One region of the Staphylococcus epidermidis genome, then DNA from elsewhere that is predicted to be linked to it. Evidence: predicted binding sites of a transcription regulator. Region 1 holds the regulator's gene; the other holds the start of a gene.
What was found. Region 1 encodes CtsR, which represses protease genes until heat stress. Its sites were predicted from a motif close to ATGGTCAATAAAGGTCAAACA; they were not measured.
Positions count from the first base shown of each region.

Region 2: clpP (ATP-dependent Clp endopeptidase proteolytic subunit ClpP) is a predicted target of CtsR. The motif match lies at 2,660-2,680, and genes of this name have one in related genera.

Region 1 covers NZ_AP019721.1:2,241,902-2,246,490, reverse strand. Annotated here, with positions in the region: gene FNL83_RS11030 (IS110-like element ISSep2 family transposase) at 346-1,545, shown strand; gene FNL83_RS11025 (NupC/NupG family nucleoside CNT transporter) at 1,821-3,035, opposite strand; gene FNL83_RS11020 (CtsR family transcriptional regulator) at 3,192-3,653, shown strand; gene FNL83_RS11015 (UvrB/UvrC motif-containing protein) at 3,674-4,237, shown strand; gene FNL83_RS11010 (protein arginine kinase) at 4,227-4,589, shown strand, end outside.
Region 2 covers NZ_AP019721.1:1,976,679-1,981,267, forward strand. Annotated here, with positions in the region: gene FNL83_RS09690 (TIGR01777 family oxidoreductase) at 648-1,547, shown strand; gene FNL83_RS09695 (hypothetical protein) at 1,578-1,769, shown strand; gene clpP (ATP-dependent Clp endopeptidase proteolytic subunit ClpP) at 2,031-2,615, opposite strand; tRNA gene FNL83_RS09705 (tRNA-Arg) at 2,804-2,875, shown strand; gene whiA (DNA-binding protein WhiA) at 2,943-3,887, opposite strand; gene FNL83_RS09715 (gluconeogenesis factor YvcK family protein) at 4,016-4,589, opposite strand, start outside.

The DNA.
Region 1 (4,589 bases):
GTTTAATAAATTGTAGTTTATTTTACTCTATGTGTGAGATAACGATTGATTGTTCTAATTATTTGTCAAAATTCTAATATTTAAATCATTTAAAACATACTAAGATTAGCTATGAAGAAATCTATGACGATAGATTTTTTCATAGCTATTTTTTATAGTTATAGAGAGAAGTAGACTGTCCAGACTCTTGGATTTTAAATCCGTATAAAAAACAAGTCAGCTTTACTCTCGCCTTTTGAAATTCGTTTGTAGTATGTTGGGTTCTTGAAACCGTGTATAGGAAAATGAAATGAGAAAGGTTGAGTAAAGTTTTTAGCTTCTCAATTATTCAAAGGAGGTTTTTTTATCGATTACTTAGGTGTTGATATTAGTAAAAGAAGTAGTGTAGTTGCACATTATAAAAATGAAAAATTCCAAAAAGAGTTTTTCATCCAAAATAATAAAAATGGTTACAACTATTTACTCAAGTATTTGAATGACTTAGACCACCCACAACTCATTTTTGAATCTACAGGTATCTATTCAAGAAGTATGGAACGATTTTGTTGTGTAAATCAAATTAACTATATTCAAATGAATCCGTTAGAAGCCAAATTTAAAACGAGCGCTCTAAGATCATGGAAAACTGATCAGGCAGATGCTCATAAGCTTGCTTGTTTAGGACCGACGCTTAAACAAACAGACAACTTACCTATACATGAGTTAATATTCTTTGAATTAAGAGAACACGTCCGTTTTCATCTAGAAATCGAGAATGAACAAAATCGACTTAAATTTCAGATCCTTGAATTATTCCATCAAACATTCCCTGGTTTAGAAAGATTATTCAGTAGTCGATATTCAATCATTGCACTCAACATCGCAGAAATCTTTACTCATCCAGACATGGTTCTTGATATCGACAAGGAGGTACTGATTACACATATATTCAATTCTACAGATAAAGGAATGTCAATGGATAAAGCTACAAAATATGCACTTCAATTAAGAGTGATTGCTCAAGAAAGCTATCCTAATGTCGATAGACATTCCTTTCTAGTCGAAAAATTACGCTTACTTATTCAACAATTAAAACAATCTATTCATCATCTCAAACAATTAGATGATGCCATGATTCAATTAGCACAACAACTCGATTATTTTGAAAATATTCATTCGATACCTGGTATTGGTAAGCTAAGCACAGCTATGATTATTGGGGAGATTGGTGATATTAAGCGATTTAAATCAAATAAACAACTCAATGCTTTTGTTGGCATTGATATCAAACGATATCAATCAGGTCATACACACTGTAGAGATACCATCAACAAGCGTGGTAATAAAAAAGCGAGAAAACTTTTATTTTGGGTGATTATGAATATAATAAGAGGGCAGCATCATTATGACAATCATGTCGTCGATTATTACTACAAACTAAGAAAGCAGCCTAATGAGAAACCTCATAAGACTGCCATCATTGCTTGTATAAATCGATTATTAAAAACAATTCATTATCTTGTAATGAATCATAAATTGTACGATTATCAAATGTCACCACATTAGCCAAACGTACAATCAAATGTAGTTTAACACCTTATTCAAAAAAATTAAAATGAACGGTTTAGTTAAGTAATGCTTATTTTAATTATAAGTACTTGACTAATCGTAGGAAAGAGGCTGGGACAAACACAGGCTTTTTCAATACATTGGCAGATTGAGTGTCATTGAAGAAGCTCGAAATTTAGAAAAATGTATTTTTGATGAGTGAACATTTACGATTTGAATTAAAATAAAAGCAAGAGAAACAAAAACGTTACTCTTGCTTAAATCTACGTATGTTAGATAAAGAATCCTGCAATAGCCGCTGATATAAACGAAACAAGTGTTGCACCAAATAATAATTTTATTCCGAAACGAGCAACAACGTCACCTTTTTCATCATTCAATGATTTAATAGCTCCTGAAATAATACCAATTGAACTAAAGTTTGCGAATGATACTAAGAAGACAGAGGTAATTCCTTTAGCATGTTCCGATAATCCAGTCGCTTTACCTAAATCTTGCATTGCTACAAATTCATTAGATAGTAATTTTGTAGCCATTACTGAACCAGATTGAACTGCATCTTGCCACGGTATTCCAGTTAAGAAAGCGAAAGGTGCAAAAATAAATCCAATAAGCGTTTGGAAGTTCCATTGAATAGCACCGCCAGACATAAAGCTTAAGATTCCACTCACCATTCCATTTAATAAAGCAATAATTGCAATATAACCTATCAGCATAGCGCCTACAATAACTGCTACTTTAAATCCATCTAGTATATACTCCCCAAGCATTTCAAAGAAAGATTGTTTTTTTGTTTCGTTCTCAGCAATTAATAATTTGTCGTCTTCCTCATTGACTTTATAAGGATTAATGATAGATGCAATGATAAAACCACCAAATAAGTTAAGCACTACTGCAGTCACAACATATTTTGGTTCAATAAGTGTAAAATAAGCGCCTATAATTGATGCTGATACCGTTGACATCGCTGAAGCAGTTAATGTATATAAGCGTTGTTTAGGTATGTAAGGTAATTGTTTTTTTAATGAGATAAAGACTTCAGATTGTCCTAGAATTGCTGCCGCGACCGCATTGTAAGATTCTAAACGGCCCATTCCATTAATTTTTGAAATTAAAAATCCCAATAAGTTAATAATTAGTGGAAGTATTCGTGTATATTGTAATATACCTATCAATGCTGAAATAAAAACAATAGGTAACAAAACGCTAAAGAAGAATGGTGGTTGTTTAGGATCAATAAATTTAAAGCCACCAAATACAAAATTGACACCGACCGCTGCTTTAGCTAATAAATAATTAAAACCATCTGAAATACTCCCAATAACTGAAATTCCCAAATTAGTTTTAAGTAATATAAATGCAAATATTAGTTGAATTACTAATAGCAATCCAACATATCGCCAGCGAATATTTTTTCTGTCTGAACTAAATAAAACTGCGAGTGCTAAAAAGAAAATGATTCCTAATATCCCAATCACAATATGCATATTTCTTCATTCCTTTAAATTTTTTCTATTTTCTATCATACAACAAAATGAACACGCTAACATCATTAATTTGAAATTTTAAAATCAAATTGGTTGAAAAAGGTCAAAGATGGTCATATAATATAGTCAAAGAAGGTCAAAAAAGAGGTGATATCTATGCACAATATGTCCGACATCATAGAACAATACATTAAGCGGTTATTTGAAGAAGCAGATGAAGATGTTGTAGAAATACAACGCGCTCATATTGCTCAACGTTTCGATTGTGTTCCTTCTCAACTTAACTATGTTATTAAGACACGTTTTACTAATGAACATGGTTATGAAATAGAAAGTAAACGTGGTGGCGGTGGTTACATTCGAATCACTAAAATTGAAAATAAAGATGCAACAGGTTATATTAATCACTTACTACAATTAATAGGTCCATCTATTTCTCAACAACAAGGGTATTATGTCATAGATGGTTTGTTAGATAAAGGTTTGATCAATGAAAGAGAAGCTAAAATGATACAGACCATTATTGATAGAGAAACTTTAAAAATGGATGTTGTTGCACGCGATATTATAAGAGCTAATATCTTAAAACGATTACTACCAGTTATTAATTATTACTAGGTTAGGTGAGGTGTTTAAAATTGCTTTGTGAAAATTGCCATTTTAATGAAGCGGAAGTTAAACTTACTGTTAAAGGTATAGATAGTACGCATGAAAAATGGGTATGTTCAGTATGTGCCCAAGGAGAAAATCCCTGGTTACATTCTAATGATGATAATACGTATCATACACACCAAGACGATATAGAAGAAGCATTTGTAGTGAAACAGATACTTCAACACCTCGCTGCAAAACATGGTATTAATTTTCATGAGATGGCATTTAAAGAAGAAAAAAAATGTCCAACGTGTCAGATGACACTTAAGGATATTGCACATGTTGGTAAGTTTGGGTGTGCTGATTGTTATGCTACGTTTAAAGAAGACATCATTGATATAGTTCAACGTGTTCAAGGTGGTCAATTTGAGCATGTAGGAAAAACACCACAATCATCTTATAAGAAACTTGCAATAAAAAAGCAAATTGAAGAAAAATCAAAATATCTAAATAAATTGATAGATGATCAAGAGTTTGAAGAGGCAGCGATTGTTCGTGATGAAATTAAAGCTTTAAAAAGTGAAAGCGAGGTGTCTCATGATGAGTAATATCCATACTAATATTAGTGAGTGGATGAAGATGTCTGAGGAGACACCTGTTATTATTTCTTCCAGAATTCGATTAGCTAGAAATCTTGAAAACCATGTCCACCCACTTATGTTCCCTTCAGAGCAAGAAGGATATCGAGTGATAAATGAAGTTCAAGATGCGCTTCCCAACTTAACTTTAAATCGATTAGATACGATGGATCAACAAAGTAAAATGAAATTGGTTGCGAAACATCTTGTGAGTCCTGAACTAGTGAAACAACCTGCTTCAGCAGTAATGTTAAATGATGATGAATCGGTAAGTGTTATGATAAACGAAGAAGATCATATACGAATACAGGCTCTAGGAACT
Region 2 (4,589 bases), 270 kb from region 1:
TAATTATCTCATACATGATAACATCATACTGATTGATTAACATCATTTTTAAATAACTTAATCAAATCTTAACACGAGTGTTCGTAAATTTACCTATTACATTTGCCTGTGCAAAATGATTCACAACATCATTTAAAAAAGTTTAAAATAAACAGTGTTATAAAGTGAAACCATTTCACAAGTATAAAAAGTAGAATTAGTTTTAACTTCATTTTTACTATTTTATAATTATTTAAAAAACATTTTATAGTTAGAACATAGATACTTTAATTTATTACCACTCTAACCTTTTATTTTACGGAATAAACAATATTAAAATTGTAATCTTTTATACAGTATTCACTATTAAATGGGTATATGTATTCTAGGATAGAAAAAAAGGATCCATACGTTGCTCGCACGGATCCACTACTAAAGGGAGTCAAAATTTACCTTCGTTAGTATATTATGGGGTATACTCATACTAATTAAGAGATGTTTAATTAATTATCGAAGGTACAATTTTATTATAACTAATCTGTTTTTATTTTAAATGCATATTAAAAAAAGTCTTTGACATCTTATTGGCTAAAAAATGTATAAAATATGAATAATAATAATAAGTATCAATAAGATGACAGCTTTTTATTTTCAGATGAGGTGAAACTATGAAACGCTATTTAATTACTGGTGGAACTGGCATGGTCGGTTCCCACTTGGTCAACGAAATTAAACAAACCGATGCACATATTACAATTTTAACCAGACAGGATAAAACTTCTAATCATCCCAAAATCACGTATATCAACTGGTCAAAAGAGGGTTGGCAACATCAAGTACCAGATATAGATATTGTTATTAATCTAGCTGGTGCAACGTTGAATAAACGTTGGACATCTTCCCACAAACAAGCGATGATGCTTAGTCGTATTCAATCAACGCAAACACTATTTGAACTTTTTGAAACACGTGAACACAAACCAGAAGTTTTATTTAACGCAAGTGCAATGGGCTACTACCCTCCAGATTTATTTACAAGTTATACGGAATTATATCGAACACTTCCATTTGATTTCTTATCAGAAATTGTATATCAATGGGAACGGTTTGCGAATAAATTTAAGCAATTCGGTACACGTGTCGTTTTAGGTCGATTCGGTCTTATTCTATCAGACGATGGTGGTGCTCTTGAAATGATGGAACTTCCGTATCGTTTATATGTTGGGGGAAAACTCGGCTCTGGAAGACAATGGTACTCTTGGATTCATATCGATGACTTAATTAGAGGTATTTTATTTACTATCAATCATGATAACGCTGAAGGTCCATTTAATTTAACTGCACCTATTCCTGAAAGACAAAATTTATTTGGTTATACTTTAGCACGTGCGATGCATAAACCACATGAAACGTGGGCACCTAAATTGATACTACGTGCAGTGCTAGGTCAGATGTCTACTGTCATATTAGATACACAAAAAGTACTTCCAAATAAATTACATGCACTAGGTTTTGAGTTTAAGTATAATAATTTAAGAAATGCTTTAGATGATTTAATTAAAGCTTAAGAATTACATCGTAAGAAGAAGGGATATAAAATGAAAGATACTCAGTTAACATATATATTATTAATCATTGCAAGTATTTTATTAATTGCTAATGGTATATTTGCATTTGAACGTACGTTATCAATGATATTAATGTCGATATTATTTATATTAGTTGGAATCATTTTATTATCAACAACATTGAATACCATGTATCAATCATCAAAACACTCAAAACGTTAAATTTCATCAGTTTAAAGTAACAATCATTTTATTAAACATAGATAAATGAAAATCTCTCGGTTTGAATAACACTTTTAATAAATGAAAAACGGTAATAATCCATTTTGTAAGGTATTTATCTTTTTTTAATTACATCGTTTTTTCTAAATCTATATTCATATATTATTTAAAATAAAAACCCTAGTAGACAAATGACAAAATATACATTGTCGTCTACTAGGGTTTTGTGTATTAATCAATAATCATACAACGTTTATTTTATTATTTTTCTGGTTCCATTACTTCATCAATTAATCCATATTCTTTAGCTTCTGCAGCTGTTAAGAAGTTGTCGCGATCAGTATCTTGTTGAATTTTTTCAATTGATTGACCTGTACGTTCTGATAAAATACGATTTAATTTTTCACGTGTTTTTAAAATATGATTTGCTGCAATTTCAATTTCAGTTGCTTGTCCTTGTGCACCACCTAATGGTTGGTGAATCATAACTTCAGCATTAGGTAGCGCAAATCGTTTACCTTTTGCACCTGCTGCTAACAAGAATGAACCCATAGACGCTGCCATACCAATACAGATTGTTTGAACGTCTGGTTTGATATGTTGGATAGTATCATAAATAGCAAATCCAGCAGTTACACTGCCACCTGGTGAATTAATATATAAATAAATATCCTTTTCAGAATCTTGCGCTTGCAAGAATAATAATTGTGACACAATAGAGTTAGCTACGTTATCATCAATTTGAGAACCTAGCATGATAATACGGTCTTTCAACAAACGTGAATATATATCATACGCACGTTCACCGCGGTTAGTTGTTTCAATAACTGTAGGAATTAAATTCATTTATTTTTCCTCCTTATAATAACTGTTAAAATTATTTTACCTTAAAAGTCAAAAATGGTCAAAGATTAAGCTTATTAATCAAAAATTCAATTTGACGCTTAACCTTTTCATTTGTAAACTAGAATTATCGTTTTCATTGTACCGTCATTATTGAACGACGTACAGAAATGTGATTATTTCAATATTTACCCCTCGTAGTGTAATGGATAACACATAAGATTCCGGTTCTTAAAATAGAGGTTCGATTCCTCTCGAGGGGGTTGCTGAATGATGAGGAGATTTTAATGTCTGAGCTTATTTGTAATCTCAGTCTTAAAATCTCATTTTTTATAATTCAATTTGTTCACCATTTCTTATTTTATCCGCTAATTCATTCAACTTTCTTAAACGGTGATTCATACCTGATTTAGATATAGGCCCTGTAGAAACCATCTCACCCAATTCTTTTAACGATATTTCTTGATGTTCTACTCTGAGCTTCGCTACTTCTCTTAAACGATCAGGTAAATTTTCAAGCCCAATTTCTTCATCAATTAATTGTATACTTTCAACCTGTTTCATTGCTGCGCTAACAGTTTTATTAAGATTTGCTGTTTCACAATTAACAAGACGATTAACCGAATTACGCATATCACGGACAATTCTTACATCTTCAAACTTTAACAATGCTTGATAGCCACCTATCAAACTAAGAAAGTCGGAAATTTTTTCAGCTTCTTTAAGATACGCAATACTCCCTTTTTTACGTTCCAAATGTTTCGCATTGAGTTCATAACTATTCATCAATTTAGTAAGACCTTCGGAATGATCTTCATATTGTGAAAAAATTTCAAGATGATATGAAGATGTTTCAGGATTATTTACAGAACCACCTGCTAAGAAAGCCCCTCTTAAATAACTTCTTTTCATTTCATCATCTTTAATCATATCCGGATCAATATCGTGAGTAAAAACTCCCTTTTTTAAAATTCCTAAATCATTTAGTATTTCTTTCGCTAACATCTTTGTTCGACATATATAAATATTGTTTTTTTTCAATTTCATCTTTTTTCTAACTAAAATTTCAACTTCAACATTAAATATACGTTTGATAAGAGAGTAAATTCGACGAGCTGTTGTCGCATTTTCTGTCTGTACATTAATTACAAACTGTTGATTTGATAGACTAAGTGCGCCATTCATGCGAATTAATGCACTGAGCTCTGCTTTAGCATTCGATTCGTCAACTTCTATGCGTGTTAGTTCATTTTTCATATCTGATGCAAAGCTCATTGAACACTCACCCTTCCTAACCCTTTTTTCTATTCTTATTTATAGTATCGCCAATGAGGTGTAAAGTTATTTTCTAATTCTAAACACACACTTAAGCTATCATATCATAACTACGAATTCGCTTATAATTATTTCTTTTTATCACTAGGAGTAAAGCGAATTGTACTTGTTAATTCTAAGGCAAGTTCATAAATCATTTTTGATAATACTTTTGTGTTATGTCTGACATAGTGTTCATTAGATATTTCAACTAAATTAGATGCCGTTAAAACTCTAATTCCACTATCTTTTAATTGTTCTTTATGTACTGCTACTGGTTTCGAATTCTTTTCTTCATATCGTTGTAAAACATCTTTACTATAGGATTCTGAGCTACATATGACAAAATCAATAAATGGTTCACCAACTTGTCGAGTAAGTGCATCAATATGCTCTTTGACATCATAATTATCAGTCTCGCCTGGTTGTGTCATAACATTAGATACATAAAGTTTTGGAGCAGATGTACGTAATAATGCTTCTGAAATACCTTTGACACATAAATTTGATATAACACTTGTATATAATGAACCTGGTCCTAAGACAATTAAATCTGCTTGTTCTAAAGCTTCTATCGCTTCATTCATTGGTTCAACATCACTTGGTTCTAAAAACACACGATCTATTTTTTTATGTGTTTTAGGTATATTAGTTTCTCCATGT